Variovorax paradoxus: one gene and its partners. The protein of the gene in region 1 interacts with the protein of each later gene in a pairwise test. Links are inferred from orthologs where the notes say so. Each region holds a gene or a part of one and is shown in the gene's direction. Other genes may lie near its edges.

Evidence for each region.
Region 2: the proteins of ftsZ (region 1) and zapD interact in binary tests that used the Escherichia coli proteins (3 or more experiments, as listed by UniProt). The link is inferred for Variovorax paradoxus from one-to-one orthologs.
Region 3: the proteins of ftsZ (region 1) and rlmN interact in binary tests that used the Escherichia coli proteins (3 or more experiments, as listed by UniProt). The link is inferred for Variovorax paradoxus from one-to-one orthologs.

What each region holds. Positions count from the first base shown.
Region 1 is NZ_CP091716.1:1,546,025-1,555,980, forward strand. Bases 2,113-5,102 are described here. They hold ftsZ (cell division protein FtsZ), read left to right. Parts: upstream 2,113-2,995; coding sequence 2,996-4,210; downstream 4,211-5,102. Other genes in these bases: ftsA (cell division protein FtsA), read left to right, coding at 2,113-2,825; lpxC (UDP-3-O-acyl-N-acetylglucosamine deacetylase), read left to right, coding at 4,527-5,102. Also shown: L3V85_RS07315 (D-alanine--D-alanine ligase), read left to right, coding at 1-776; L3V85_RS07320 (cell division protein FtsQ/DivIB), read left to right, coding at 779-1,567; more of ftsA, read left to right, coding at 1,596-2,112; more of lpxC, read left to right, coding at 5,103-5,450; L3V85_RS07340 (hypothetical protein), read left to right, coding at 5,478-5,654; L3V85_RS07345 (LysR family transcriptional regulator), read right to left, coding at 5,670-6,626; glyA (serine hydroxymethyltransferase), read left to right, coding at 6,747-8,069; crossover junction endodeoxyribonuclease RuvC, read right to left, coding at 8,071-8,619; L3V85_RS07360 (tetratricopeptide repeat protein), read left to right, coding at 8,764-9,956. UniProt on the Escherichia coli protein: Essential cell division protein that forms a contractile ring structure (Z ring) at the future cell division site. The regulation of the ring assembly controls the timing and the location of cell division.
Region 2 is NZ_CP091716.1:5,869,178-5,878,902, forward strand. What follows is about bases 556-3,314. They hold zapD (cell division protein ZapD), read left to right. Parts: upstream 556-1,436; coding sequence 1,437-2,192; downstream 2,193-3,314. Other genes in these bases: L3V85_RS27305 (hypothetical protein), read left to right, coding at 556-1,406; L3V85_RS27315 (DNA gyrase inhibitor YacG), read left to right, coding at 2,189-2,398; L3V85_RS27320 (acyltransferase family protein), read right to left, coding at 2,410-3,314. In the rest of the region: L3V85_RS27300 (MBOAT family O-acyltransferase), read left to right, coding at 1-370; more of L3V85_RS27305, read left to right, coding at 372-555; more of L3V85_RS27320, read right to left, coding at 3,315-4,383; L3V85_RS27325 (acyltransferase family protein), read right to left, coding at 4,402-6,366; L3V85_RS27330 (NUDIX domain-containing protein), read right to left, coding at 6,453-6,887; L3V85_RS27335 (ATP-binding protein), read right to left, coding at 6,884-7,759; bifunctional glutamate N-acetyltransferase/amino-acid acetyltransferase ArgJ, read right to left, coding at 7,756-8,985; preprotein translocase subunit SecA, read right to left, coding at 9,016-9,725. UniProt on the Escherichia coli protein: Cell division factor that enhances FtsZ-ring assembly. Directly interacts with FtsZ and promotes bundling of FtsZ protofilaments, with a reduction in FtsZ GTPase activity.
Region 3 is NZ_CP091716.1:4,530,772-4,540,558, reverse strand. What follows is about bases 1-2,821. They hold rlmN (23S rRNA (adenine(2503)-C(2))-methyltransferase RlmN), read left to right. Parts: upstream 1-747; coding sequence 748-1,896; downstream 1,897-2,821. Other genes in these bases: L3V85_RS21075 (RodZ domain-containing protein), read left to right, coding at 2,748-2,821; pilW (type IV pilus biogenesis/stability protein PilW), read left to right, coding at 1,901-2,755; ndk (nucleoside-diphosphate kinase), read left to right, coding at 301-726; L3V85_RS21095 (pseudouridine synthase), read left to right, coding at 1-148. In the rest of the region: more of L3V85_RS21075, read left to right, coding at 2,822-3,713; ispG (flavodoxin-dependent (E)-4-hydroxy-3-methylbut-2-enyl-diphosphate synthase), read left to right, coding at 3,710-4,984; hisS (histidine--tRNA ligase), read left to right, coding at 5,001-6,311; L3V85_RS21060 (YfgM family protein), read left to right, coding at 6,317-7,009; outer membrane protein assembly factor BamB, read left to right, coding at 7,017-8,159; ribosome biogenesis GTPase Der, read left to right, coding at 8,211-9,554; RNA chaperone Hfq, read left to right, coding at 9,718-9,787.

The sequences.
Region 1 (9,956 bases):
TCGTCGCGCTGCACGGCCGCCACGGCGAGGACGGCACGGTGCAGGGCGCGCTCGAGCTGCTGGGCATTCCCTACACCGGCTCCGGCGTGATGGCTTCCAGCGTGGCCATGGACAAGGTCATGACCAAGCGCATCTGGCAGGCCGACGGCCTGCCCACGCCCAAGTACGTGCGCCTGGCCTTCGACCAGCAAAGCCGCGAGCAGATCATGGCCGTACCCGACGTGCTGGGCCTGCCGCTGATCGTGAAGCCGCCGCGCGAGGGCTCGTCCATCGGCGTGACCAAGGTCGAGGGCTATTCGCAGATGCAGGATGCGATCACGCTGTCCGCGAAGTACGACGCCGACGTGCTGTGCGAGGAGTTCATCGAAGGCGAGGAAGTGACCTGCGCCGTGCTCGGCCACGGGCTCGACGCGCGCGCGCTGCCGGTGGTGCGCATCGCCGCGCCCGAGGGCGCCTACGACTACCAGAACAAGTACTTCACCGACGATGTGAAGTACCAGTGCCCGAGCGGCCTGCCCGACGCGGAAGAGCACGAGATCCAGCGCATTGCGCTGGCGGCCTACCGCACCCTCGGCTGCCGCGGCTGGGGCCGCGCCGACGTGATGATCCGCGCCAGCGACCGCAAGCCCTTCCTGCTCGAGATGAACACTTCGCCCGGCATGACCAGCCACTCGCTGGTGCCGATGTCGGCACGCGCCGCGGGCATCGCCTACGAAGAACTCTGCGTGCGGGTGCTGGCCTCGGCCACGCTCGACGCCACGGGAGGCTCGTTATAGCCATGGCCGACAGCATCCCCGCGCCCTTCGACGTCAAGCTCATGAACATCGTCGCGAACATTGCCTTCGCGATGGTGGCGCTCATGCTGCTTGCGGCGGGCGCATGGTGGGTGCTGCGCCAGCCTTTCTTCCCGATCGTCGGCATCAAGGTGGACGGCGAGGTCACGCACAACAACGCGGTCACGCTGCGCGCCAACGTGGCGCCGCAGCTCAAGGGCAACTTCTTCACCATCGACCTGCTGCGCGCGCGCACCGCCTTCGAGTCGGTGCCGTGGGTGCGCAGCGCGGTGGTGCGGCGCGAGTTCCCGAACAAGCTGCGCGTGACGCTGACCGAGCAGGTGCCGGTGGCCATCTGGGGCGACGAGGCGGGCTCGAAGCTGATCAACGGCTTCGGCGACGTGTTCGAGGCCAACGTGGCCGAGGTGGACGACAACCTGCCGCGCCTGGACGGCCCGATCGAGCAGGCCGGCCAGGTGCTGGGCATGTACCGCGTGCTGCAGCCGCAGTTCCAGCCCTACGACTTCAGCATCGACGAGCTCACGCTGTCGAGCCGGGGCAGCTGGAAGGTGGTGCTGGACACCGGCGCCGAGATCGAGCTGGGCCGCGGCCAGGGCGAGGAAGTGACGGCTCGCCTGCAGCGCTTCCTGAAGACCGTGACCCAGGTCGCGGGCCAGTACCACCGCACGGTGGCTGATGTCGAAGGCGCCGATCTGCGCCACAACGACGCGTATGCATTGCGGCTGCGCGGCGTCACCACGGTCTCGCCAGAGGCCCCAAGAAGAATCAAGTAGCGAATACCGAGGAATCGAGGACATATCAATGCCCAAAGAATACAAAGACCTGGTCGTAGGACTCGACATCGGCACCGCCAAAGTGATGGTGGTGGTGGCCGAAGTGCTGCCCGGCGGCGAGCTCAAGCTGGCCGGGCTCGGCATCGCGCCGAGCAACGGGCTCAAGCGCGGCGTGGTGGTGAACATCGACGCCACGGTGCAGAGCATCCAGCAGGCGCTGAAAGAAGCCGAGCTGATGGCCGACTGCAAGATCAGCCGCGTCTACACCGGCATCACCGGCAGCCACATCCGCGGCATCAATTCGAGCGGCATGGTGGCGGTGAAGGACAAGGAAGTCACGCCCGCCGACGTGGCCCGCGTGGTGGAGACGGCGCGCGCCATCAACATCTCCAGCGACCAGCGCCTGCTGCTGGTGGAGCCCCAGGAGTTCGTGATCGACGGCCAGGACGTGAAGGAGCCGATCGGCATGAGCGGCATGCGCCTGGAAGCCAAGGTGCACATCGTGACCGGCGCGCAGAGCGCGGCCGAGAACATCATCAAGTGCGTGCGCCGCTGCGGCCTCGAAGTGGACCAGCTCATGCTGAACCCGCTGGCCTCCAGCCAGGCGGTGCTGACCGAGGACGAGCGCGAGCTGGGCGTGGTGCTGGTCGACATCGGCGCGGGCACCACCGACGTGGCCATCTTCACCAACGGCGCGATCCGCCACACGGCCGTGATTCCGATCGCGGGCGACCTCATCACGAGCGACATCGCGATGGCGCTGCGCACGCCGACCAAGGACGCGGAAGACATCAAGGTCGAGAACGGTTTCGCCAAGCAGCTGCTGGCCGACCCCGAGACGCAGGTCGAGGTGCCGGGCCTGGGCGACCGCGGCCCGCGCATGCTGAGCAAGCAGGCGCTGGCCGGCGTGATCGAGCCGCGCATCGAGGAAATCTTCTCGCTCGTGCAGCAGGTGGTGCGCGAGTCGGGCTATGAAGAAGTGCTGTCGTCGGGCGTGGTGCTCACGGGCGGCAGCGCGGTGATGCCCGGCATGGTCGAACTCGGCGAAGACATCTTCCTGAAGCCGGTGCGACGCGGCATTCCGAAGTACTCCAGCGCGTTGTCCGACATGGTTGCACAGCCTCGCGCCGCTACAGTCATGGGCCTTCTCGAAGAGGCACGCTTCGCGCGCATGCGCGGCTTCAAGGTCGCGCAGAAGAATGGATCGGTAAAAACCGCATTCGGACGCTTCAAGGACTTCATAGTGGGGAATTTCTGACGATGATCAAGTCTCCACTCTGGCTCGCGCGCGGCAGCCCTCCCTTGCACTTCAACGAGCGATGGCGACGCACAGGTCCACCGCCATGACGAGCGCATCGTTGTTCTCGTCGCGGCACAAGAAATATTCATAGACACATAACGGCAACTGCAAGATTCAAGGAGTTAAAAATGACCATCGAAATGATCGAAGTCGAAGAGTTCAATCAGGGCACGCAGATCAAGGTGATCGGTGTCGGCGGTGGCGGCGGCAATGCGGTCGCCCACATGATGGAGCGTGGCGTGCAGGGCGTTCAGTTCGTCTGCGCGAACACCGACGCACAGGCGCTGCAGCGCAGCACCGCGCACAAGATCATCCAGCTCGGCACCAGCGGCCTGGGCGCCGGCAGCAAGCCCGAGAAGGGCCGTGACGCGGCCGAAGCGGCGGTGGACGACATCCGCGCCGCCATCGACGGCGCGCACATGCTGTTCATCACCGCCGGCATGGGCGGCGGCACCGGCACCGGCGCGGCACCCGTGATCGCGCGCGTCGCGAAGGAAATGGGCATCCTGACCGTGGGCGTGGTGACCAAGCCCTTCGACTGGGAAGGCGGCCGCCGCATGACCAACGCCGACGCCGGCCTGACCGAACTCGAAGCCAACGTCGACTCGCTGATCGTGGTGCTCAACGAGAAGCTGCTCGACGTGCTGGGCGAAGACGTCACGCAGGACGAAGCCTTCGCGCAAGCCAACGACGTGCTGAAGAACGCCGTGGGCGGCATCTCGGAAATCATCAACGAGTACGGCGGCGTGAACGTCGACTTCGAAGACGTGCGCACCGTGATGGGCGAACCCGGCAAGGCCATGATGGGCACCGCTGCCGCCGCTGGCCCCGACCGCGCGCGCATCGCCGCCGAACAGGCCGTGGCCTGCCCGCTGCTCGAAGGCATCGACCTCTCGGGTGCCAAGGGCGTGCTGGTGCTGGTGACGGCATCGAAGGGCTCGCTGAAGCTGAACGAGTCGAAGCTGGCGATGAACACCATCCGCGCCTACGCTTCGCCGGACGCGCACGTGATCTACGGCGCCGCCTACGACGACAGCCTGGGCGACGAGATGCGCGTGACCGTGGTGGCCACCGGCCTGTCGCGTGCCGACGCCCGCCGCCAGGCGCCGACGCTGGAAGTGATCCGCACCGGCACCGACAACATCGGCTTCACCGTGCCCACCCTCGGCGGCACCGGCCATGCGCACAGCAGCGGCGGCAGCCAGCCGAACTACGACGGCATGGCCGTGCCCAGCGTGTGGCGCACCAACCGCACGATGGCCGCAGCCAAGGTGGACGCGCTGTCGTCGGGCGGCATGGACGACTTCGAGATCCCGGCCTTCCTGCGCCGCCAGGCCGACTGAATTCGGCTCGCCCCCAGGCTGCGCGCACTTCGTGTCGCTTCGCCAACCCCCTGCCGGGGCAACACCTGAGGCCCGGCGGAGCCGGTTCCTCGGTGTTCCGCGAAGCGACTCAGCGAGACGCAGAGGGCACGAGGGTTCGCAAGGGGTACGGGGACGACCTGAAAGGGACGTCTGCCGGCTCTAGGCGCTGCGCTCACCTCGTGCCCTTTGCGTCCATTTCGGGCCAGTCTGCGGGGATTGCATAGAACCCATGTCTATCGGTGCCATAGCGAGGGGCATAGGCCGCCACGCACGTCGCGCGCCTAAAATGCCCGCCGTGCTGCAACAACGAACCCTCAAGTCGATCAGCCGCGCCGTGGGCGTGGGGCTCCATAGCGGCCAACGCGTGGAACTGACCCTGCGACCGGCTCCGGCCGACACGGGCATCGTGTTCCGCCGCGTCGACCTGCCCGAGCCGGTCGAGATCCGCATGACCGCCGAGGCGGTCACCGACACGCGCCTGGCGTCCACGGTCTCCACCGGCGGCGCCAAGGTGCAGACCGTCGAACACATCATGTCGGCCTGCGCGGGCCTGGGCATCGACAACCTCTACATCGACATCACGGCCGACGAAGTGCCGATCCTCGACGGATCGGCTTCCTCGTTCGTGTTCCTGCTGCAGAGCGCGGGCATCGCGCTGCAGAAGGCGCCGCGCCGCTTCATCCGCGTGACCCGCAAGGTCGAGGTGCGCGAAGGCGAGGGCGCCAACGAGAAGTGGGCGAGCCTGGAGCCGTACCACGGCTTCAAGCTGAGCTTCGAGATCGACTTCGACCATCGCGTCGTCAACTCCACCGGCCAGCGCGTGGAGTTCGACCTGGGCGCGGACTCGTACAGCCGCGACATCGCGCGCGCGCGCACCTTCGGCTTCACCAAGGAGGTCGAGTACATGCGCAGCAAGGGTCTCGCGCTCGGCGGCGGGCTGGACAACGCCATCGTGATGGACGACACCAAGGTGCTGAACGAAGGCGGCCTGCGCTACGACGACGAGTTCGTGAAGCACAAGATCCTCGACGCCATGGGCGACCTGTACATCATCGGCAAGCCGCTGCTGGCCGCGTACACCGCGTTCCGCTCGGGCCATGCACTCAACAACAAGCTGCTGCGCGAACTGCTCTCGCACAGCGACGCCTACGAAGTCGTGACCTTCGAAGACGAAAAGCGCGCCCCGCGCGGTTTCGGCGAAGTCGCCCGCGCCTGGTAGAGCCAGCGCAGGCCGCGTTCCCACCACATGCTTCTTTTCCGCTGGGCCATCCTGCTGCTTCTGCTGGTGGCGGGCGCGTCCTTCGCGTTCTATGCGGGCACCGGGCAGGTCAAGTACCGGCGCTTCGGCTGGATCGTGCTGAAGTGGACGTTGTTGGCGGCGTTCGGGTTCTTCGCCGTGCTCATCGCCGAGCGCCTGGCCTAGTCAAGACTCCCGCACTCAGTCGGCCAGCGCCTGCAGTGCCTGCACCTGCCGCGCGAGCAGCGGCCCCTTGCGATGGGCCGGCACCAGCAGCATGACCGAATCTCCCAATGCTTTCGGCCGCCCCCACGGCGCATGCAGCCTGCCCTGTGCAAGCAGCGGTGCGACGAGCCGTTCGCGCCCCATCAGCACGCCTTCGCCGTCGACCGCTGCCTGCAGCGCGAGGCTGTAGAGCGAGAAGTCCGGCCCTGCGGCCAGCGCATCCGCTTCCGCTGACGTGGTGCCGGGGCGCACGGCCTGAAGCCAGCGTTGCCAGTCGTCGCGCCAGACGGTGTCGTGCAGGCCGCCGCTGCGCGCCAGCAATTCCATCAAATCGTCGATGCTGCGCGGCCGGCCACTGGGCAAGGGCTGCTGCAGGCGCGGGCTGCAGACCGGAAGCAGCCGGTCGCGCGCGAGCGCAATCGCCTGCGCGCCGACCGCCGCCTCGATGTGCTCACCGGTCCGCGCGTAGAACAACCCCAGGTCGAAAGGCTCGCGGCGAAAGTTCGGCGGTTGCTCGAGCGCTGTGACCGACACCTGCACGCCGGGCAGCGCAGCCTTCAATCGCGAGAGCCGCGGCGACAGCCACAGCTGCGCCACGGCGGGCAGGGCGGCCACCTGCAGCGTGCTTCGGCGAGCGGCCGTCTGGGTCTCGTGGCGCAGCGCCTGCACCGCAAGGCCGAGCTGGTCGACCGCCGCACTCAGCGCAGGCAAGGCCCGCCGCCCATGCGCGCTCAGGCGTATGCCTTGGCTGTGCCGTTCGAACAGCGCGCCGCCGGCCCAGGTCTCCAATGCCTTGATCTGCTGCGCGACGGCGGCCGGCGTGACGAACAGCTCTTCCGCTGCTCGCGCAAAGCTGCCGTGGCGCGCGGCTGCTTCGAAGGCACGCACGGCGGTGTGCGGGGGCAGGCGGGGGCGGGGCGGTGCGAGCGGCATGGTGTGAGAGGCGAGTCAGGCCAAGTTTTTCTAAGGCTCGGGCACAGATTATCCGGTTTGCCCGTCGCGGTGCGACGGGCGACGATGCGGCCACACACCACTTCCAGCGAGATACGCCGCATGCCCGCCGCCCTGCAACGCCGCCCCTGGGTTCCCGCCGCCAGCGAAGACCACATGCTTTCCATCGCCGCCGATGCCTCCGCGCGAGACGCGGCGGGCGTCGCCGCCGAGATCGAACGGCTGGTGGCTGACAACCACCGCATCCATGATGTCGACGGCCTGAACCTCAACCCGGCGACCAACGTCATGAACCCTGCCGCCGAGGCGCTGCTGTCGCGCGGGCTCGGCTCGCGCCCTTCGCTCGGCTATCCAGGCGACAAGTACGAGATGGGCCTCGAAGCCATCGAGCGCATCGAAGTCGTTGCCGCGGAACTGGCGGCCGAAGTGTTCGGCGCGAAGTTCGCCGAGGTGCGCGTGAGCTCCGGCGCGCTGTCGAATCTCTATGTGTTCATGGCCACTTGCCAGCCCGGCGACACCATCATCGCGCCGCCCGCCACCATCGGCGGCCACGTCACGCATCACGCGGCGGGCGCGGCCGGGCTCTACGGCCTGAAGACCGTGCCGGCGCCGGTCGATGCCGACGGCTACACCGTGGATGTGTCCGCGCTCGCCCGGCTGGCGCGCGAGGTGAAACCGAAGCTCATCACCATCGGCGGCAGCCTCAATCTCTTTCCGCACCCCGTGCCCGCCATCCGCGAGATTGCCGACAGCGTGGGCGCGAAGCTGCTGTTCGATGCCGCGCACCTGTCGGGCATGGTGGCCGGCAAGGCTTGGCCGCAGCCGCTCGAAGACGGCGCGCACGCGATCACCATGAGCACCTACAAGAGCCTTGGCGGACCTGCGGGCGGGCTGATCGTGTCGAACGACGCGGCGCTGATGGAGCGCATCGACGCCATCGCCTATCCCGGCCTCACGGCCAATTCGGACGCGGGCCGCACCGCCGCGCTGGCCCGCGGGCTGCTCGACTGGAAGGTGCACGGCAAGGCCTATGCGGCGGCGATGCGCGAGACAGCGCAGGCACTGGCACGCGCGCTCGATGCCGAAGGGCTGCCCGTGTTCGCGAAGGCGCGCGGCTTCACGCAGTCGCACCAGCTGGCGGTCGAGGCCGCGCGCTGGGGTGGCGGGCAGCGCGCCGCGAAGCTGCTCGCGCAAGGCGGCTTGCTGGCGTGCGGCATCGGGCTGCCCATTGCGCCGGTCGATGGCGACATCAACGGCCTGCGGCTCGGCGTGCCGGAGATCGTGCGCCTCGGCTTCACGGCCGACGACATGCCGCAACTGGCGTCGTGGATCGCGCGCGCGCTGCGGGGCGACGGCGCCCTGGTGGCGGCCGAGGTGCGCGAGCGCCGCAAGCGCCTGGGCGAGCTGCGCTACATCGTGCGCTGAATCAGCGCGAGCGCCCTTGCCGGTAGGTGCCGGCATGCGTCTTCGAAAGCTCGGCCGCCTCCGCGAGCCGCGCCATCGAACGTCCCACCTGCGCGTGCGTGATGGCAATGCCCAGTGCGTCGGCCGCGTCGGCGCCAGGCAGGCCCGGCAGGTCGAGCAGGCGCTTGACCATTTCCTGCACCTGCGCCTTGGCGGCCTGCCCGTGCCCGGCGACCGCCTTCTTCATCTGCAGCGCCGTGTACTCGGCCACCGAGAGATTGCTGTTGACCAGCGAGGTCACGCAGGCGCCGCGCGCCTGCCCCAGCAGCAGCGTCGACTGCGGGTTGACGTTGACGAAGATGATTTCCACCGCCGACGCATCGGGCTGGTAGCGCGCCGCGATTTCCGCGATGCCGTCGAACAGCACCTTGAGCCGTGCCGGGAGATTGCCTGTGCCCAGGTGCCGGGTGCTGATGGTGCCGCTGGCCACGTAGCGCAGCGCATGGCCGTCCGCGTCGACCACGCCGAAGCCGGTGGTCTGCAAGCCGGGGTCGATGCCAAGAATGCGCATGAATAAGAAAGGTAACGAAAAGGCGCGAGCCGGAAAAAAGGACGTTGAGCGGAACGGGAAAGCCGCGTGATCGCGGTCAGAATCCGTGCCGATTCGTACAGTCCGCCCCGCATCGCGCGGGGCGCGCCACACAAGGAAGCGAATGTGAATGTAGTCGAGTCCTCCGCGCAGCAGCAACTGGATGAGGTGCAGGCCCTGATGGCGCGCCCGCGCCAGCCGGCCGAACGCGCCGCCGCGGGCTTTCGCCGCGCTGAACTGCTCGATGGCACGGGGCGGCGCGACGAGGCGCTGGCCGCCTGCGGGCAGTTGCTTGCGGCCTGCGAAGGCCTGCACGATGCGGGCGTCGTCGTTCCCTGCTGCCAGGCACTGCGGTTGCAGGCGCATCTGCTGCGGCAGCTGTCGCGCCCGGCCGATGCGCTCGCGGCGCTCGACCGCTTGGTGGCGGCCTATGGCGGACATGCCGAAGCCGAGATTCGCGCGCATGTCGCGCACGCGCTGTTCCAGCGCACCTGGTGGATCGACGAGCCCGCCGCCCGCTGCGAGGCCTGCGATTTCATGATCGAGCTGCTCGACGCCCAGCCCGACGCGGCCCTCGATGCATGGCGCGTCGACGCCCGGCTGCTCAAGGCCGAGGTCGAGCACCACCGCGGTCTGCCGCAGAACGCCCTGGCCACGCTGGAGGCGCTGATCGAGCGCTTCGGCGGCGCGGTCGGCCCCGGCATCGTGCTGCGCGTGGCGCGCGCGCGGCTGGCCAGCGTGGTCAATCTGCGCGAGCTGGCGCAGCACACGCAGGCGCAGGTGCTGTGCCTGTCGGTGGCCGACGAGATCGAAGCCGCGCTGGCCGATGCCACGCCGGAGTTGCGCATCGAAGGCGTGCGCGCGCTGGCGCTGTTCTTCGACGGGCTCGGCCCCGAGGAGCATGCGCGCCGCGCGGAGCTGGTCGGCTGGCTGCTCGAACGCTATGGCCGCGATGCGTCGGCCCAGGTGCGCCGCATGGCCGCGCTGCGCGCCTACGACTGGGCCGCGGGCCTGCGCGATCACGATGACGCCGGCGCTGCGCTGGCTGCCTGCGAGCGCCTGCTCGGCACCTTCGCGGGCGACGCGGATGCCGTGGTGCAGCGGAGCTTGGCGAGCGCGCGGCTCAACCAGGGCTACGTGCTGCTGGAGCGGCTTGGCCGGGCGGACGATGCGCTCGCGGTGTACGAACACCTCATCGCGCGCTTCCAGGACGCGGCAGCGGCGGAGCTGCGCGACATCCATGCCAAGGCGACGGCCGGGCGCCTTGCCTGTTTGAAGCGCCTGCGCAAGACGATTGCGGTCGATGCGGGTGGCCCGGT
Region 2 (9,725 bases), 4.3 Mb from region 1 along the record:
GTTCATCACCTTCGTCTGCGTCATGATCGCCTGGGTCGTGTTCCGCGCCGACAGCATGACGGCCGCCATCGAGATCTACAAGGGCATGCTGGGCATGCACGGCGCGCCCGTTTCGGCGTTCGGCGAGTTCAAGGTTCCGTTCCGCAAGCCCGAGTTCTTCCAGACCATCCTGGTGGGCCTGGTGATCTGCCTGGCGCTGCCGCCCACCATCACGCTCGACCGCTGGATCCCGAGCGTCGCCGGCCTGGCCGGCCGGCCGCGCCTGCAGCGGCTGGCGACCTGGGTCACGGGCTTGGGCTGTGTCTATCTTTTTGGCCTGTGTGTGTCGAAATTCGGCAGCTACAGCCCGTTCCTCTATTTCCAGTTCTGACATGGAAGACACGAAATCGGCCAAGACCTGGCTGGGAATCTTCGCCGCAGGCTATCTGGTGTGCTGCGCTTTGTTGCTCATCAGCCTCTTCACGCCCATACCCTATGGCGACCTGACCCGCATCGGGCGCATCTCGGAGCGTCAGTTCGGTTGGCACGCGCCGCCACCGCCCATTCCGGACGCCGACGTCAAGACTTGGCCGGTCAACGAATCCGACATCCTGGTCATCGGCGATAGTTTTTCAGTGCGCTACGCCTGGCAGGCATCTCTTGTCGGGGCAGGCTACAAGGTGACGACCACCCACTGGGACAACCTCGGCGGAACGCTGTGCGGGGACTTCTCGAACTGGCTTGAGAAATCCGGCTTCAAGGGCAAGGTCGTGATCGTCGAGAGCATCGAGCGCCTCCTTGAATACCGGATCAAGGAGTCCGAGTCCTGCCAGACGATGAAGCACCCCTTCAATCCGACGCCCCCGCCTTTCGAGAACCCGGCAAAGCCCGCCCCCGGCTTCCAGATCAACTGGGACGCCCAACTGCTCAGTGGCTGGCTCACCTACAAAAACACCAAGGCCATCCTGCGCTCCGACAACTGGACCAACACGCCCGAGCACTGGGGCCCGCTGATCGATGCGCGCGTCGTGCCCGACGGCTGCAAGCAGTTCAGCCATCAGGCCTGCGACAAGCTGCTGATGACCGCTGAAGACCGCATCAATCCGGCGCTCTCGCTCAGGTCCGCACAGTTCATGAAAAGCTTCGAAGACACGGCCGCGCCCTACAAGGTCTTGTGGATGGTCGTGCCGAACAAGACCACGGTCTATTTGCAACAAGATCATGCCGACGTGTTCCGCGCCGCGTTCAACCCGCAAAATATCGGGCCAGACCTGTTCGCCGTGGCGGCCGAGAACCGCTTCAAGGTGATGGACTTTTTCCCCGCCAACGAAACCCATGTCTCGACCCGCGGATACATTCTTTTCGGTCAGCGTATGCTGGAGGCTGTGCGACAAGTGTTTCCGCCCCCGGCAGCCAAGTCGCAATGAGCTCGAACCTGACGTGAAAAAACGATACGCGTGATCCTTTACGAGTACCCCTTCAACGAGCGCATCCGCACCTACCTGCGGCTGGAGCACCTGTTTCGCCGCCTGGGCGAGCTGGTACCCGCTGAATCGCCGCTGTCCCACCATTACGCCCTGATCACGATCTTCGAGATCATGGACGTCGCCGCGCGGGCCGACCTCAAGGCCGACGTACTGCGCGACCTCGACAAGCACAAGACCGTCTTCAACAGTTATCGCGGCAACCCGGCCATCGCCGAAGCGGTGCTCGACCAGGTCGTCAGCCAGCTCGAGCGCAACTTCACCACCCTCAACGGCGTGGCCGGCAAGGCCGGGCAGGCGCTGACGGAAAACGAGTGGCTCATGAGCATCCGCAGCCGAGCCGGCATTCCGGGCGGCACCTGCGAATTCGACCTGCCCGCCTACTACGCCTGGCAGCACCGCCCCCCGGCCAGCCGCCGGGCCGACCTCGAACGCTGGTCGAACACGCTCTCGCCGCTGGCCTCGTCGATTTACCTGCTGCTCAAGCTGCTGCGCGACGCCGACGTGCCCTACAAGGTGATCGCCACCAACGGCCAGTTCCAGCAGAACCTGCCCCAGGGCCGCAGCTTCCAGCTGCTGCGCCTGCGCATCGACCCCAAGCTGGGCCTCATTCCTGAAATCAGCGGCAATCGCCTCATGGTCTCGGTGCGTCTCATGCGCCACGACAAGGACGACCGCCTGCACCAAAGCTCGGACGACGCGCCTTTCGAGCTGACCCTCTGCGCATGACCGCGGTGAACGACAAAGGCGAGCGGATCGTCCGCTGCCCCACGTGCGGCGGCGACAGCATCTACGCACCGAGCAACGCCTATCGCCCGTTCTGCAGCGCACGCTGCAAGGGCATCGACCTGGGCGCCTGGGCCAGCGAGGAATTCCGGATGCCGGCCGAAGCGCCGCCGGACGACGAGCCCTTCGGCGATCCCAAGATCCAATAAATACGAGCGGGCTATTTCCCGTTCGCGTCTTCGTCCAAGAGTGCCGGATCGATGTACGTCGCAAAGTTGCGTGTGTATCTGGGCCGCAGGTGGCCAATGTCCTTGTAGGCCGGCGAATCATCGTCCGGCATGCTGCGGATGCAGGCGCCGGAAGCGCAAAGGCTGTCAAAGGGCTCGATGACCTGCGCTCCGTTCGCCAATGCCACCTGCTTCAACCGCGCATTGAGCTCCGCCTGATCCTGCGGCACCGGGGCCGTGAGGCGCCCGGACGACGCCGTCATCGTTCCCAGGCGGTCGCCCTGGATCTGCTTCAGCGGATCGAAATCCAGGCCCACCGGGTTGCCCAGCACGAGATACACCTTCTTGCGCGCCGAGACCCGTTTCAACACCTCGCCTAGCGACTTCAACGAAAGATCGACACCATCCCCGCTCACGAACGGATGCGCGGCTTTCCTGTCGTCCAGAAAGTAGTTCACGAGGAGGCCGGTGCCCGTGAAGTAGCAACTCCAGCAGGCGCCCAGCACGACCGTGTCGATCTGCGGTTGCAGTGCCAGCTCGAGCACCGCGGCGCGGCGCTCGCCGCAGTCGCCGCCGGCATCGAGCCGGGAGAACAATCCCGGTACTGGCGGGCAGGAGCCTTTGGTCGCGAAGTACACGGTGCGCGCCTTGGCTGGCTCGGTGCGTACCAGTTCCAGAGCACGCGGCGCATATTGCTCGACATGGCTGTCCCCGATCAGGAGCACGTTGTGCTTTCCCTGGCCGGTGCGGTAAACGAATTGTCCGCCCAGCGTGTCCTCCTGAAAGCCGTCGTAGTAGTTGTCTTCTTGCGTCGCATCCGCCACGGCCTGCAACGCCTGGCTGGCGTTGCGGGGGGAAGGCATTCCCAGGAACACCAGCACGCCGGCCAGTGCTAGCGCGGCCCCGCCGCCCGCCAGGCCGCGCAGCAGCCCCGTCGACAGGTGAAGCTTGACGAAGCGCTCGACGAATCGATAGGTTCCCCATGCCAGCACGATGGCCGCAACGACGAGCGCCACGCGCAATTCGAGCGAGGGCTCTCCTCCTTCAATGATGCGCGCGTACGACAACAGCGGCCAATGCCACAGATAGAGCGGATAGCTGATCAGCCCGATCCACACCATCAGGCGATTCGACAGCAGATATCGGTTGAGCACGCCACTCGGTCCCGCGGCGATGCAGCTCGCCGCACCCAATACCGGCAACAGCGCCCACCACCCTGGAAATGCCTTCGTGCTGCGCGTCATCACGAGCCCCAGCACGATCAACCCGACGCCGACGATCGATTGCACATGCCTCACCCACGGCCGCGAGTCCGCCGAGCCGTTCGCAGCCTGGAGTCGCATCGCCGCGAGCAAGCCGCCAGCCATCAATTCCCAGGCACGCGACAGCGGCGAATAAAAGGCGGCCGCGCGATGCGGCTGCACCGTCAGCACATTGATCAGGAAAGAGATCGCGGCCACCGCCAGGGTCACGCGCAGGATGGGCCAGCGCTTGCGCCAGGCCAGCCCCAACAGCAGCGGCCAGAAAATGTAGAACTGTTCCTCGATACCCAGCGACCACAGGTGAAGAAGCGGCTTTGTCTCCGCAGTGGCGTCGAAATAGCCAGACTCGCCCAGGAACACCAGGTTGGCGAAGAAGGCGGCACCACCCGTGATCTGCTTGCCGAGTTGCGAAAACTCCCCCGGCAACAGCACGTACCAGCCGAAAGCCAGCGTAGCCAGCAAGACAAGAAGCAGTGCCGGGAAAATGCGCCTGATGCGCCTCGCGTAGAAGTCCCGGTAACTGAAATCGCCGGCCGCCAGGCTCTGCAGGAGGATGGTCGTGATCAGGAAGCCCGAGATCACGAAGAAGATGTCGACCCCGATGAACCCCCCGGGCAACAGGCTCGGGAACGCGTGATAGACCAGCACCGAGCCCACCGCGATGGCGCGCAGGCCGTCAATGTCCGGGCGGTACTTGGGGTGCATCGTGCAATCGGTCCTTGGCTACCTGACGGGCTGGGCAACGTCGCTCTTGCGCAGCACTCGATCGATGTAGGTGGCGTGGTCTCGCGTGAACTCCAGGCGAAGATGGTCCCCGTCCTTGTACGAAGGATCGCCATCCGGCATGGTTCTCTGGCACTCATTGTCCTTGCACAGGGTGGCCACGGCATTGATGGGCTCCGCACCGCTTGCGGCCGCAATCTCCAGCAGCCGGTCGTTGAGCTGCTTCTGATTGGCAGGAAGCGGTGCCGTAGGCGTTGTCGGCGCGGCGGTGATGTGCCTCAGTCTGTTGCCCTGAATCAATCGCCTCGGCGTGAAATGCTCGCCTCCCGGATTGTCCAGCAGCAGGTACACCTTCTTTTTCTGCGACAGGTCGTGCAGGAGCGCTTCCAGCGAAGCGAGCGATCGGGCGATGCCGTCTCCGCTCTGGAAGGGATGCACCACACCATCGGGGCCGCGGAAGTAATAGTCCAGCGCCCCCGAGTCGAGAAAGTAGCAATTCCAGCAGCCGCCGATCACGACCGTCTTGACCTGGGGATCGTAGGCGAAGGCCAGGGTCTTATTGCGCCGCTCAGGGCAATCGACATTCTTGTCCGCGAAGACACCAGGCACCGGCGGGCATGAACCCAGAGTCGCGAAGTAAGCGGTGCGCGTGTCCTCGGGGAAAGCTTGTGTCACGGCCAGCGCCCGTGGCGCGTACTGTTGCACATGGCTGTCTCCCACGAAGAATGTATCGGCCACGCCCGTTCCAGCCTTGTAGACCCGCTGGTCACCGACCATGTCGCGCGTGAGGCCGCCGTAGTAGTCGGCGTCCACCGCAGCATTGGCCACGGCCTGAAGCTGTGCATTGTTGTTGCGCGGAGAAGGAACACCGAACGACACCACTGCGCCCGCTAGCGCCAATACCAGCATCGAGACCACCAGTCCACGCAAGACCCCCGTGGTCTGCCGGCGCCTGACGAAGCGCTCGACGAATCGGTAGGTCGCCCAGGCCAGCACTACGCTGGCAATCACGGCCGCGATCCTGGCGGTCACCGAATGATGCAGCGGATCATTTTCGACAAGGCGGACATACACCAGCAGCGGCCAGTGCCAAAGGTACAGCGGATAGCTGATGAGCCCGATCCATACCATCACGCGGTTGGAAAGCAGGTACCTGTTCAGCACACCTGTCGGCCCGGCGGCGATGCAACTCATCGCACCCAGCGTAGGCAACAGCGCCCACCAGCCCGGGAACGCCTTGATGGCGCGGATCATCACCAGCCCCAGAACGATCAGTCCGATGCCGAGCACGGATTGCAAGTGGCTGCGCCATGGGCTGGGGTTCGGCGGCCGCAGCCGCATGCAAGCCAGAATGCCCCCGACCATCAGTTCCCAGAACCGCGAAGCCGGCGAATAGAACGATGCTGTCGGAAAAGGATGCACCGTCGCGACATTGACCAGCAACGAGATTGCCGCAATTCCCAATATCACGCGCACGATCGGCCATTGCCTGCGCCAGGCAAGACCCAGCAGCAACGGCCAGAAAATATAGAACTGCTCCTCGATGCCCAGCGACCAGAGGTGCAGCAGCGGCTTGGTCTCCGCCGCCGTGTCGAAGTAGCCCGCTTCGCCCCAGAAAACCAGGTTGGCAACGAAGCCAGCCCCGCCCACCGTCTGCGTGCCGAGTTCGGCGAACTCATCGGACAACAGCAGGTACCACCCGGCACACAGCGTAACGAGCAGCACGATGGCCAGCGCGGGGAATATGCGCCGTACCCGGCGGGCGTAGAAGTCCTTGAAGCTGAAGTCGCCCGCTGCCAGGCTCTGCAGGATGATGGTCGTGATCAGGAAGCCCGAGATCACGAAGAAGATGTCAACGCCGATGAATCCCCCGGGCAGCAGGCTCGGGAACGCGTGATAGAGCACCACGGACGCTACCGCGACGGCGCGTAAGCCGTCGATGTCGGGGCGGTACTTGGGGTGCATCAATCAGTCGAGGGGTCCATTGAACATCCGGGAGCCGGGCCTCTTCTTCCAGATCCGAAAGAAGGGCTCGTGCGCCCGGCATGGGTCTAGGCCGCGTCTTGCTGCGCGAACGGCAGCCCACGCTCCTCGGACAGCCACTGCAGCACGGGCAGCGCGCCCGGCAACACCGGCGTCACCTCCAACGGCAGCTGCTGCCAGGCCATCTGCTGGCCTTCGCGCATCTCGAATTCGCCGCTCCAGGCGGTGACCTTGCACCAGTGCAGGCGCACCAGCGCGTGCGGATAGTCGTGTTCGGTGATCTTCCAGACCTCGGCGCCGTCGATGGTGATGCCGAGTTCTTCCTGCAGCTCGCGCCGCAGCGCCTGCTCGACCGTTTCGCCCGCCTCGATCTTGCCGCCGGGAAACTCCCAGTAGCCCGCGTAGGCCTTGCCTTCGGGCCGGGTGGAAAGCAGCAGCGCGTCGTCCGACAGGCGGATCAGCACGCCGACGGCGACTTCCGTGTGCTTGCGCGGCTCGCTCACGCGTTGCTCCGCCCTGCGTAGTCCCGCGCGAACTGGTAGGCCACGCGGCCGCTGCGCGAACCGCGCTCCAGCGCCCAGACCAGCGCCTCGGGCCGCGCCGCGGCAATGGCGGCTTCGTCCGCGCCGAACGACGAGAGCCACTGCCCCACGATCGTCAGGTACTCGTTCTGGCTGAAGGGATAGAAGCTCACCCAGAGGCCGAAGCGCTCCGACAGCGAGATCTTTTCCTCGATCACCTCGCCGGGATGGACTTCGCCGTCCTCGGTGTGGGTGTACGAGAGGTTGTCCTTCATGTACTCGGGCAGCAGGTGGCGCCGGTTGCTGGTCGCGTAGATCAGCACATTGGGCGTCGACGCCGCGATCGAGCCGTCGAGGATCGACTTCAGCGCCTTGTAGCCCGGCTCGCCCTCGTCGAAGCTCAGGTCGTCGCTGAACACGATGAATTTCTCGGGCCGCTGCGAGACCACCTCGACGATGTCGGGCAGGTCGGTGAGCTCGGCCTTGTCGACCTCGATCAGGCGCAGCCCCTGCGGCGCGTAGGTCTGCAGGCAGGCGCGGATGAGCGACGACTTGCCGGTGCCCCGCGCGCCCGTCAGCAGCACGTTGTTGGCAGGCTTGCCTTCGACGAACTGCTGCGTGTTGCGCGCGATCTTTTCCTTCTGGACGTCGATTTCCTTGAGCGAATCGAGCGACATCGCGGCCACGTGCTTTACCGGCTCGAGCACGCCGTGGCCCGAGCTGCGGCGGCGGTAGCGCCAGGCGATGGAAGCGTTCCAGTCGGTCGGCTCCGCCAGCGGCTGCGGCAGGATCGATTCGATGCGGTTGATCAGCTGTTCGGCGCGTTCGATCAGCTTCTGGAACTGCTCGTTCATGACCGGTAGTCGGCGTTGATGGTCACGTATTCGTGGCTGAAGTCGCAGGTCCACACGGTTTCGCTGGCGTCGCCGCGGCCCAGGCCGATGCGCACCGTGATCTCGCTCTGCTTCATCACGCGCTGGCCGTCTTCTTCGCGGTAGGCCGGATTGCGCCCGCCCTTGACCGCCACGTGCACGTCGTCGAGGAACAGGTCGATGCCGGTCTGGTCGAGGTCGTCGATGCCCGCGTAGCCCACGGCCGCCAGGATGCGGCCCAGGTTCGGGTCGCTGGCATAGAAGGCCGTCTTGACCAGCGGCGAATGCGCCACGGCATAGGCCACCTGCTTGCACTCCGCGGCGTTGCGGCCGCCTTCGACCTGCACGGTGATGAACTTGGTCGCGCCCTCGCCGTCGCGCACGATCGCCTGTGCCAGCTGGCGCGCCACGTTCTGCATGGCGGACACCAGCGCCTTGCCGTCGGCCGAATCGAGCGAGGTGATGGTGGCGTTGGTCGCCTTCTGCGTCGCGATGACCACGAACGAGTCGTTGGTCGAGGTGTCGCCGTCGATGGTCACACGGTTGAACGAGGCGTCGGCCAGCAGCCTGGCCAGCGGCTGGACCAGCGACGGGTCGATCTTCGCGTCGGTCGCCATGAAGCCGAGCATGGTCGCCATGTTCGGGCGAATCATGCCGGCGCCCTTGCTGATGCCGGTGATGCTGACGGTCGCGCCGCCGACCTGCGCCTGCTGGCTGAAGGCCTTCGGGATCGTGTCGGTGGTCATGATGCCTTCGGCCGCGCGCGCCCAGTGGTTGGCGTCGGCATCGGCCAGCGCGGCCGGCAGGCCGGCTTCGATGCGGTCGACCGGCAGCGGCTCCATGATCACGCCGGTCGAGAACGGCAGGATCTGCTCGGGCGAGATTTCCAGCTTGCGCGCGAGCGCGATGCAGGTGGAGCGCGTGCGCATCAGCCCGTCTTCGCCCGTGCCGGCGTTCGCGTTGCCGGTGTTGATCACCATCGCGCGGATGCCGTGGTTCGCGGCCAGGTGCTCGCGGCAGACCTGCACCGGCGCGGCGCAGAAACGGTTCTGGGTGAACACGCCGCCGACCGCGGCGCCTTCGTCGATCAGCACGACGGTCAGGTCCTTGCGATTGGCCTTGCGCACGCCCGCTTCGGCCACGCCGATGCGGACACCAGGCACCGCGAACAGCGCGGCGGGATCGGGAGCAGACAGGTTCACGGGCATGGGATGTCTCTTCTTAGGTTCCGGATCTGGTCAGGTCAGCTTGCCGTGGCATTGCTTGTACTTCTTGCCGCTGCCGCAGGGGCACGGGTCGTTGCGGCCGACGCGGGCGAAGGCCAGGGCTTCGGCGCTCAGGGCGCCGGCACCCGCGGCCGCCGCGCGGCGCTGGCTTTCCTCGTCGACGCGCACCTCGACCTCGCCGGTTTCCGTCGGCGCGGTGTAGGTGATGTTGGTGACGTTCTCGCCGCGGCTCTCGAGCGCTTCTGCGGCTTCCTCGAGCTGTTCGCCCGATTGCACGCGCACCGTCATCAGCTGGCGCGTGACTTCGTTCTTGACCGAGTCGAGCAGTTGGCCGAAGAGCTCGAAGGCTTCGCGCTTGTATTCCTGCTTGGGCTGTTTCTGCGCATAGCCGCGCAGGTGGATGCCCTGGCGCAGGTAGTCGAGCGAGGCCAGGTGTTCGCGCCAGTGGGTGTCGATGCTCTGCAGCAGCACCATGCGTTCGAACTGGGTGAAATTCTCCTGGCCGATCAGCGCCACCTTCGCGTCGAAGGTTTCGTTGGCGTGCTGCAGCACCTTCTCGACGATGTCCTCGTCGGCAATGGCTTCCGCGGCCTCGACATCCTTCTTGAGCGGCATGTCGATGCCCCACTCGGTGAAGAGCGTGTTCTCCAGCGCGGCCAGGTCCCACTGCTCCTCGACCGATTCGCTGGGCACGTACTGGCGCACGAGGTCGGTGAAGCAGC
Region 3 (9,787 bases), 3.0 Mb from region 1 along the record:
GATGAAGACCTCGCTCGGCTACATCGGCGCCGACAGCTTCTCGCGCCAGCGCAAGGAGCAGCGCGGAGGCCCCGGCCGCCGTGGCGGCGGAGGCGGTGGTGGAAGCGGCTTCGGCAACTCGGGCGGCGGACGTCGCCGCGGTCGCTGAAAGCCTCCCGCAGGAGCGCGGCCTTTCGCGGGGTTTTCATGAGCCCCGGGGGCTGCGCCGGTTAAAATCAGAGGCTTTGTCGGCATACGGCGCAACAAACTCGTTGCAGTTGTGACAAAACTCTTCAAAATCAAAGCTCAGGAAGCATTTCAATGGCTATCGAACGTACCCTTTCCATCATCAAGCCCGACGCAGTCGCCAAGAACGTCATCGGCAAGATCGTTTCCCGCTTTGAAGCCGCCGGCCTCAAGGTCGTCGCCGCCAAGCTGGTGCACCTGTCGCGCAACGAAGCCGAGCAGTTCTACGCCGTGCACAAGGAACGTCCCTTCTTCAAGGACCTGGTCGAGTTCATGATCTCGGGCCCCGTGTTCGTGCAGGCGCTCGAAGGCGAAAACGCCATCGCCAAGAACCGCGACCTGATGGGCGCCACCGACCCGAAGAAGGCAGCCGCCGGCACCATCCGCGCCGACTTCGCCGACAGCATCGACGCCAACGCAGTGCACGGCTCGGACGCTCCCGAAACCGCAGCGAACGAAGTCGCGTTCTTCTTCGCCGGCCTCAACGTCTACGCACGCTGAAGTCGTATCTCGACCGATTCCATGACCACGGCCAATCTGCTCGAATTCGATCTCGAGGGGTTGGCCGCGTTCTGCGAAAAACTCGGCGAGAAAAAATTCCGCGCCACGCAGCTGTTCCGCTGGATTCACCAGCGTGGCGCCAGCGACTTCACCCAGATGACCGATCTGGCCAAGTCGCTTCGCGAGAAGCTCGCGACCACCGCGCGCGTCGAGGCCTTGCCGGTCCTCACGCAGCACGAATCCAAGGACGGCACGATCAAGTGGCTGTTCGACGTCGGCGACGGCAATGCCGTCGAAGCCGTATTCATTCCCGAGGACGATCGCGGCACCCTGTGCGTGTCGTCCCAGGCCGGCTGTGCGGTCGGATGCCGCTTTTGCTCGACCGGGCATCAGGGCTTCAGCCGCAACCTCACCACGGGCGAAATCGTCGCCCAGCTGTGGTTTGCCGAACATTTCCTGCGCAAGCATCTCAAGCGCGACGAGCGTGTCATCTCCAACGTGGTGATGATGGGCATGGGCGAGCCGCTGCAGAACTATTCCGCGCTGGTGCCCGCGTTGCGCACCATGCTCGACGACAACGCCTACGGCTTGTCGCGCCGTCGCGTGACGGTGTCGACTTCCGGCGTGGTGCCCATGATCGACCGCCTGGGCACCGATTGCGCGGTGGCCATGGCGGTGTCGCTGCACGCGCCGAACGACGCGCTGCGCGATGACCTCGTTCCGCTCAACCGCAAGTACCCGATCGCCGAGTTGCTCGAGGCCTGCAAGCGCTACCTGGCGCACGCGCCGCGCGACTTCATCACCTTCGAGTACTGCATGCTCGACGGCGTCAACGACCAGCCGGAGCATGCGCGCCAGTTGATCGAGCTCGTGCGCACGAGCGGCGTGTCGTGCAAGTTCAACCTGATTCCGTTCAATCCGTTTCCAGCCTCGGGCCTGCTGCGCTCGCCGCAGCCGCGCGTGCTGGCATTCGCGAAGATGCTGAGCGAAGCGGGCCTGGTGACCACCGTGCGCAAGACGCGCGGCGACGACATCGACGCCGCCTGCGGCCAGCTCGCCGGCGACGTCAAGGACCGCACCCGTGCGGCCGAGCGCATGGCCCAGCGCCGTGCAGCCGAGCGCCCCATTGTTTTGCACCCGGTCCGCAAGACCCTTCCCCAGGAGCACTGAAGCAATGAGCATGGCCTTTCCGATGACGACCGCTAGCGCGCAGCGAATGCTGGCCGCGAGTTTTGCCGGCGTCGCCGTGACGTTTTTGCTCGCCGGTTGCGTCAGCACGCGCACCACCACCACGAGCCTGGCCGACACCAGTTCGGGCAAGGGCGTGGACATCGTCACCGAGTCCGACGAAAGCTCCCGCCAGCGCCGCGCGCGCCTGCGCATGGAGCTGGCCTCGGGCTACTTCGAGCAGGGCCAAACCAACGTCGCGCTCGACGAGATCAAGCAGGCGCTCGCCGCCGACCCGAACAATTCGGACGCGTACAACCTGCGCGGCCTGGTCTACATGCGGCTCGACGACGCCGGCATGGCCGAAGACAGTTTTCGCCGCGCCATTGCCATCAATCCGCGCGACCCCAACACGCGCCACAACTACGGTTGGCTGCTGTGCCAGCAGAACCGCTACGGCGATGCGGCAACGCAGTTCAACGAGGCGCTCGCCGTGCCCAGCTACGCCGACCGTGCCAAGACGCTCATGACGCGTGGCGTCTGCGAGCTCAAGGCGGGCCAGCGCGCGCAGGCCGAGCGCACCCTTCAGCAGGCCTACGAGATCGACGCCAGCAACCCGGTGGTCGGTTTCAACCTGGCCCTGGTGCTCGCGCAGCGCGAAGAATGGTCGCGTGCGCAGTTCTACATTCGCCGCGTCAACAACAGCCCTTCGGCCAGCGCCGAAACGCTGTGGCTCGGCATCAAGATCGAACGAAAGCTCAACAACCGCGAGGCATTGGCGCAGTTGGGAGGTCAACTGCAACGACGCTTCCCCCAGTCGCGGGAGGCATCAGCGTACGAGCGCGGGAATTTCAATGATTGATCGGGTTTCGGAGTTCGGCACTTCCGCGGCGCAGCCGCTCGAAGAAGGCGACATCACGCACAAGACCGCAGGCGACTTGCTTCGCGAGGCGCGCGAGGCGCATGGCCTGCACATCGAAATGGTGGCGGCGGCGCTCAAGGTGCCCCCGCAGAAACTGCTGGCGCTCGAGGCCGACGACATCGCTTCGTTGCCCGATCCGGTATTTGCGCGTGCGCTCGCCAGCAGCGTCTGCCGCGCCTTGCGCATCGATCCCGCGCCCGTGCTCGCCAAGCTGCCGACCACGCAGAAGGTGTCGCTGGCCGCGGCCGACCGCACGCTCAAGACCAACATCTCGTCGGGCACGCCGCGCTGGGCCGGCAACGGCCGCTCCAGCGGCGGCCTGCCATCGCGCGCGCTGCTGACCGTCGTGGTGCTGCTGCTGATCGGCGCGGGCGCGCTGTTCTGGCTGCCGCAGTCGGTCTTCGATCAGCTCGGTGCCTCGGTCTCGCGTCTGACGGCGCATGGCTCGGCCGACACCCCGGCAACGAACGATGCGTCCGCGGGAACGCCGGGCGGTTCGGGCGTCGTCGCCGAGACCGTGCCGGCTCAGGCGGTAGCGCCAAGCGGTTCGGTGGGAGCGGCTGTAGAGACGCCTGTTGCTGCCAATCCAGCCAATGCAACGACGCCGGTCGCAACGGCACCCGCCGCCGTCGCGCCTGCAGCTTCCGCCGCGAGCAGCCAGCAGCTCGTTTTCGTGGCACGTGAAGAGTGCTGGATCACCGTGACCGAAGCCGGCGGCAAGCAGCTGCTGCGTCGCAGCCTGCAGGCCGGCGAGACCGTCGGCCTGTCGGGCGCGCTGCCGCTGTCCGTGGTCGTGGGCCGTGCGTCGAGCGTCGACGTGCAGGTGCGCGGCAAGCCTTTCGACCTGAAGCCGGTCACCAAGAGCGGTGGCGTGGCGCGTTTCGAGGTGACGTCATGAGCGATTGCCTTCTTCCCATCGAATCGGCGGCGCCCAAGGCGCGCCGCTCGCGCCAGGCCAGCGTGGTCTGGGGCCCGCGTGTGGTCACGGTGGGGGGCGACGCGCCGGTGCGCGTGCAGTCGATGACCAACACCGACACCGTCGATGCCATCGGCACCGCGATCCAGGTCAAGGAGCTTGCGCTGGCCGGTTCGGAGATGGTGCGCATCACCGTCAACACGCCCGAAGCCGCCGCGCAGGTGCCCTACATCCGCGAGCAGCTCGACCGCATGGGCGTCGACGTGCCGCTGATCGGCGACTTCCATTACAACGGCCACCGGCTGCTCACCGACTATCCGGCCTGTGCCGAAGCGCTGAGCAAGTACCGCATCAACCCCGGCAACGTGGGCAAGGGCGACAAGAAGGACAAGCAGTTCGGCCAGATGATCGACGCCGCGATGCGCTGGAACAAGCCGGTGCGCATCGGCGTGAACTGGGGCAGCCTCGACCAGGAACTGCTCGCCAGCCTGATGGACACCAACAGCCAACGCGCCCAGCCCTGGGATGCCAAGCAGGTGATGTACGAGGCGCTGATCACGTCGGCCATCGAGTCCGCCAAGCTGGCCGAGTCGATGGGCATGGCCGGCAACCAGGTCATCCTGTCGTGCAAGGTGAGCGGCGTGCAAGACCTGATCTCGGTCTACCGCGAGCTGGCCCGGCGCTGCGAGTATCCGCTGCACCTGGGCCTGACCGAGGCCGGCATGGGTACCAAGGGCACGGTGGCTTCGGCCACGGCGCTGTCGATCCTGCTGCAGGAGGGCATCGGCGACACCATTCGCGTGTCGCTCACGCCGCAGCCGGGCGAGTCGCGCACGCAGGAAGTGCTGATCGCCAACGAGATCCTGCAGGCGCTTGGCCTGCGCGTGTTCGTGCCGAGCGTCACCGCCTGCCCGGGCTGTGGCCGCACCACGAGCACCACCTTCCAGGAACTGGCCAAGCAGATCGACGACTACCTGCGCATGCAGATGCCGGTCTGGCGCAAGAAGTATCCCGGCGTGGAAACGCTGAAGGTGGCCGTCATGGGCTGCATCGTCAACGGCCCAGGCGAAAGCAAGCATGCCGACATCGGCATCAGCCTGCCTGGCACCGGCGAGGCGCCCGCGGCGCCGGTCTTCATCGACGGCGAAAAGGCGCTTACGCTGCGCGGCGACAATATCGCCAACGAGTTCCACCAGCTCGTAGAAACCTATATCGAAAAGCGCTTCGGCGGCGAACACGCCGTCGCTGCCTGACACCTCCGCAGGATCCATGGCTGATAAATTGAATGCCGTCAAAGGCATGAACGACATATTGCCGCCCGAATCGGCGCGCTGGGAGTGGCTCGAGGCCACCGTGCGCGACCTGATGGGGCGGTTTGCGTACCGCAACGTCCGCACGCCGATCCTGGAACGCACGGCACTCTTCGTGCGCGGTATCGGCGAAGTGACCGACATCGTCGAGAAGGAGATGTACTCCTTCGAGGACCGCGCCGACAAGCACGGCAAGTTCGAGCACCTGACCATGCGCCCGGAGAACACCGCCGGCCTGGTGCGCGCGGTGATCGAGCACAACATGCTGTACGAAGGGCCCAAGCGCCTCTGGTACACCGGCCCGATGTTCCGCCGCGAGAACGTGCAGCGCGGGCGTTTCCGCCAGTTCCACCAGATCGGGGCCGAAGCGCTGGGCTTTGCAGGCCCGGACGTCGATGCCGAGCTGATCCTGCTGGCGAACGCACTCTGGAAGGCCATCGGCCTGACCGATGTTCGCCTCGAGCTCAACAGCCTGGGACAGCCTGCCGAACGCGCGTTGCACCGCACCGAACTCATCGCGCACTTCGAGAAGCACGCTGACAAGCTCGACGAAGATGGCAAGCGCCGCTTGCACAGCAACCCGCTGCGCATTCTCGACACCAAGAATCCGGCAATGAAGGACGTGGTCGAGTCGGCACCTAAGCTGATCGACTTTCTCGGTGCCGAATCGCTCGCGCACTTCGAGGGGCTGCAAGCCATCCTCAAGGCCAACGACATTGCATTCACGATCAATCCGCGCCTCGTGCGCGGGCTGGATTACTACAACCTCTCGGTCTTCGAATTCGTGACCGACCGCCTGGGTTCGCAAGGCACGGTGTGTGCCGGTGGGCGTTATGACGACCTGATCGCGCAGATCGGCGGCAAGCCCGCGCCGGCCGTGGGTTGGGCCATGGGCGTGGAGCGCGTGCTCGACCTGCTCAAGGAGCAAGGTGCCGAAGTGCCGGCGCCAGTGCCCGACGCCTATGCCATCGTGCCCGATGCAGCGTCCATGCCGGTCGCGCTGCGTACGCTGCAGCAGCTGCGCGAAAGCGGCGTGCGCGTGCAGATGCATGCGGCAACCGTCGACGGCCTCAGCGGCTTCAAGGCGCAGATGAAGAAGGCGGATGCCAGCGGCGCAACCTACGCCCTAATCTTCGGCGCCGATGAACTCGCACGCGGCGAGGTGACTCTCAAGGCGTTGCGCGACGGAAGCGGCGCGCAAACTTCCCGAGCACTTGCTGAAGCCCCCATCTGGGCCGCCACCCTACAATCGCCGGCTCCCAACACCTGACACGCATGGCAACCCATCTCGACCTCGAAGAACAGGAACAGCTCGACCAGCTCAAGCATTTCTGGAATACCTACGGCACCCTGATCACCTGGGCCGTCCTGCTTGTCGCCGGTGCCTTCGTGGCCTGGAACGGCTGGCAATACTTCCAGCGCAACAAGGCTGTCCAGGCCGCCGCGCTCTACGACGAGGTCGAGCGCAGCACGCAGTCCGGCGACGTCGAACGCATCCAGCGCGTGCTGGGCGACATGAAGGAGCGCTTCGCCAACACCGCCTATGCACAGCAGGCCGGCCTGCTGGTCGCCAAGACGCTGTTCGAGAAGGGCAATGCCGAAGGCTCGCGCGCAGCACTGGAGTGGGTTGCACAGAACGCCGTCGACCCTGGCTACAAGGCCGTTGCCAAGCTGCGCCTCGCGGGCGAGCTGCTCGACAGCAAGTCGTACGACGATGCACTCAAGCAGCTCGACGGCAGCGTCCCCAAGGAATTCGAACCGCTGGTGGCCGATCGCAAGGGCGACATCTACCTGGCCCAGGGCAAGCGCGACGAAGCGCAAGCCGAGTACCGCAAGGCCTGGACCGGTCTTGGCGCGACTTCCGACTACCGTCGTCTGGTCGAGATCAAGCTGAACGCGGTCGGTGTCGACCCGAAGAGCCTGGCCCCGGTCGTTACCGTCACTCCCGCAGCCCCCAAAACTCCCTGACCGCATCATGAATTTCAAGCGTCTCATGCCTGAATCGACCGCCCTGCGTGCGGGATCAGCCCTTGTTTTGGTCGCTTTCCTGGCCGCCTGTTCGGGTACCAGCAAGCCGAAGCCCGAAGAGCTGCCCGCCAATCCGGCCCTGATGGGTGTGCGCCAGGCCTGGAAGGTGCAGGTGCCTGAGGTCAAGTTCCCGCTCACGGCCGCCATCAACGGCGACATCGTCACCGTCGCGGGCAGCGACGGCACGGTGGTGGCCATCGATGCCCGCGCCGGCCGTGAAACCTGGCGCGCGAGCGCCGGTACGCCATTGGCGGCCGGCGTCGGCAGCGACGGTTCGCTGGCGGCCGTCGTCACCACCGGCAACGAACTGGTGGCCCTCGAGAACGGCAAGGTGCTGTGGAAGCAGAAGCTGTCCGCGCAAGCCTTTACAGCACCGCTGGTCGCTGGTCGCCGCGTGTTCGTGCAGACCGCCGACCGCAGCGTGAGCGCCTGGGACGGCCAGAGCGGCCGCCGCCTGTGGATCCAGCAGCGCGCGGGTGAAAACCTGGTGCTGCGCAAGTCGGGCGTGCTGATTGCCGTGGGCGACACGCTGGTGGCCGGCCTCGGCGGCCGTCTGGTCGGCATCAACCCGGGCAACGGCACCTCCCGCTGGGAAGCCCCCATCGCCGCGCCGCGCGGCACCAACGACGTGGAACGCCTGGTCGACCTGACCGGCAGCGTGAGCCGCGTGGGCGACTCGGTGTGCGCACGGGCCTACTACGCCAGCGTCGGCTGCGTCGATACCGCGCGCGGCACGCTGGCCTGGAGCAAGCCGGCCTCGGGCGCCGACGGCGTGAGCGGCGACGACCGCTTTGTCTACGGCACCGAGTCCGACGGCAGCGTCATCGCTTGGCGCCGCGGCGACGGCGAACGTGCCTGGCAGATGAGCCGCCTCAAGAACCGTGAACTGACTTCGCCGCTGGCCGTGGGCCGCTCGCTGATCATCGGCGAGAGCACCGGCACGCTGCATTTCGTGTCGCGCGAAGACGGCGCGCTGCTCAATCGTGTCACGCCCGATGGCTCCGCCATCACCGTTGCGCCGGTGCTCGTCGGCAACACGGTCGTGGTCGTGACTGCCAAGGGTGGTGTGTTTGGATATCGCCCTGAATAATCTTTTCTCGCAAGGCCCGACCATGAAAACCGCGCCATCGAAAGGCCGGCCATGAAGCCGGTCGTGGCCCTGGTCGGGCGTCCCAACGTCGGCAAGTCGACGCTGTTCAATCGCCTGACACAGACGCGCGACGCCATCGTCGCCGATTTCGCCGGCCTCACGCGCGACCGCCACTATGGCAACGGTCGCCTGGGCAAGCACGAGTTCATCGTGATCGACACCGGCGGCTTCGAGCCCGATGCCGGCAGCGGCATCTACAAGGAAATGGCCAAGCAGACACGGCAAGCCGTGGCCGAGGCCGACGTGGTGATCTTCGTCGTCGATGCCCGCGAGGGCCTGTCGGCGCAGGACCATGACATCGCCAATGAACTGCGCCGTCTCGGCAAGCCCTGCGTGCTCGCGGCCAACAAGGCCGAAGGCATGCACGACGGCACCAAGCTCGTCGACTTCTACGAACTCGGGTTCGGTGACGTGCACGGCGTTTCCGCGGCGCACGGGCAAGGCATGCGCGACCTGGTCGAGCTTGCGCTCGAGCCGCTGAACCTGCCCGACCCGGACGACGAATCCGAGGAAGACGAAGCCAACAAGCCGATCAAGCTGGCAGTGGCGGGGCGCCCCAATGTGGGCAAGTCGACGCTGATCAACACTTGGCTCGGCGAAGAGCGCCTGGTGGCATTCGACATGCCGGGCACCACGCGCGACGCGATCTCGGTGCCCTTCGAGCGCAACGGCCAGCGTTTCGAGCTGATCGACACGGCCGGCCTGCGCCGCAAGGGCAGGGTGTTCGAGGCGATCGAGAAGTTCTCGGTGGTCAAGACGCTGCAGGCCATCGAGTCGGCCAACGTGGTGCTGCTGCTGCTCGACGCCACGCAGGGCGTGACCGACCAGGACGCGCACATCGCGGGCTACATCCTCGAAAGCGGCCGCGCTGTGGTGATCGCCATCAACAAATGGGATGCAGTCGACAGCTACCAGCGCGAACAGATTCAGCGGCAGATCGAAACCCGGCTGCCTTTCCTGAAGTTTGCTGCGCTGCATTTCATCTCGGCCATTAAGCGCCAGGGCCTGGGCCCGGTGTGGCAGGCGATTGCGCAGGCCCACAAGTCGGCCACGCGCAAGATGTCCACGCCGGTGCTGACCCGGTTGCTGCTGGAGGCGGTGCAGTTCCAGGCGCCCAAGCGCGGCGGCATGTACCGGCCCAAGCTGCGCTATGCGCACCAGGGCGGCATGAATCCGCCGGTGATCGTGATTCACGGCAATTCGCTCGAGCATGTGACCGATGCTTACAAGCGCTTCCTCGAGGGGCGTTTCCGCAAGGAATTCGATCTGGTGGGTACCCCCTTGCGGATCGAATTCAAGAGCTCTCACAATCCTTTTGCGGACAAGGACGATTGAGTCCATTGGCTGCCGATGGCGGCCAATGACTTGAGGCTGGAGCGGAAGTTCCGTCTTTTGAGAACCGTTATTTTCTCAAGGCTTTTGACTCAGGTTGCTGCAGCGCGGAAACCCTGTGTTAAGGTCATCTCTCCAACAACTACTCTTGAACACGGAGAATATCGTGAGCAATAAAGGGCAACTTCTGCAAGACCCGTTTCTGAATACCCTGCGTCGCGAGCATGTGCCGGTTT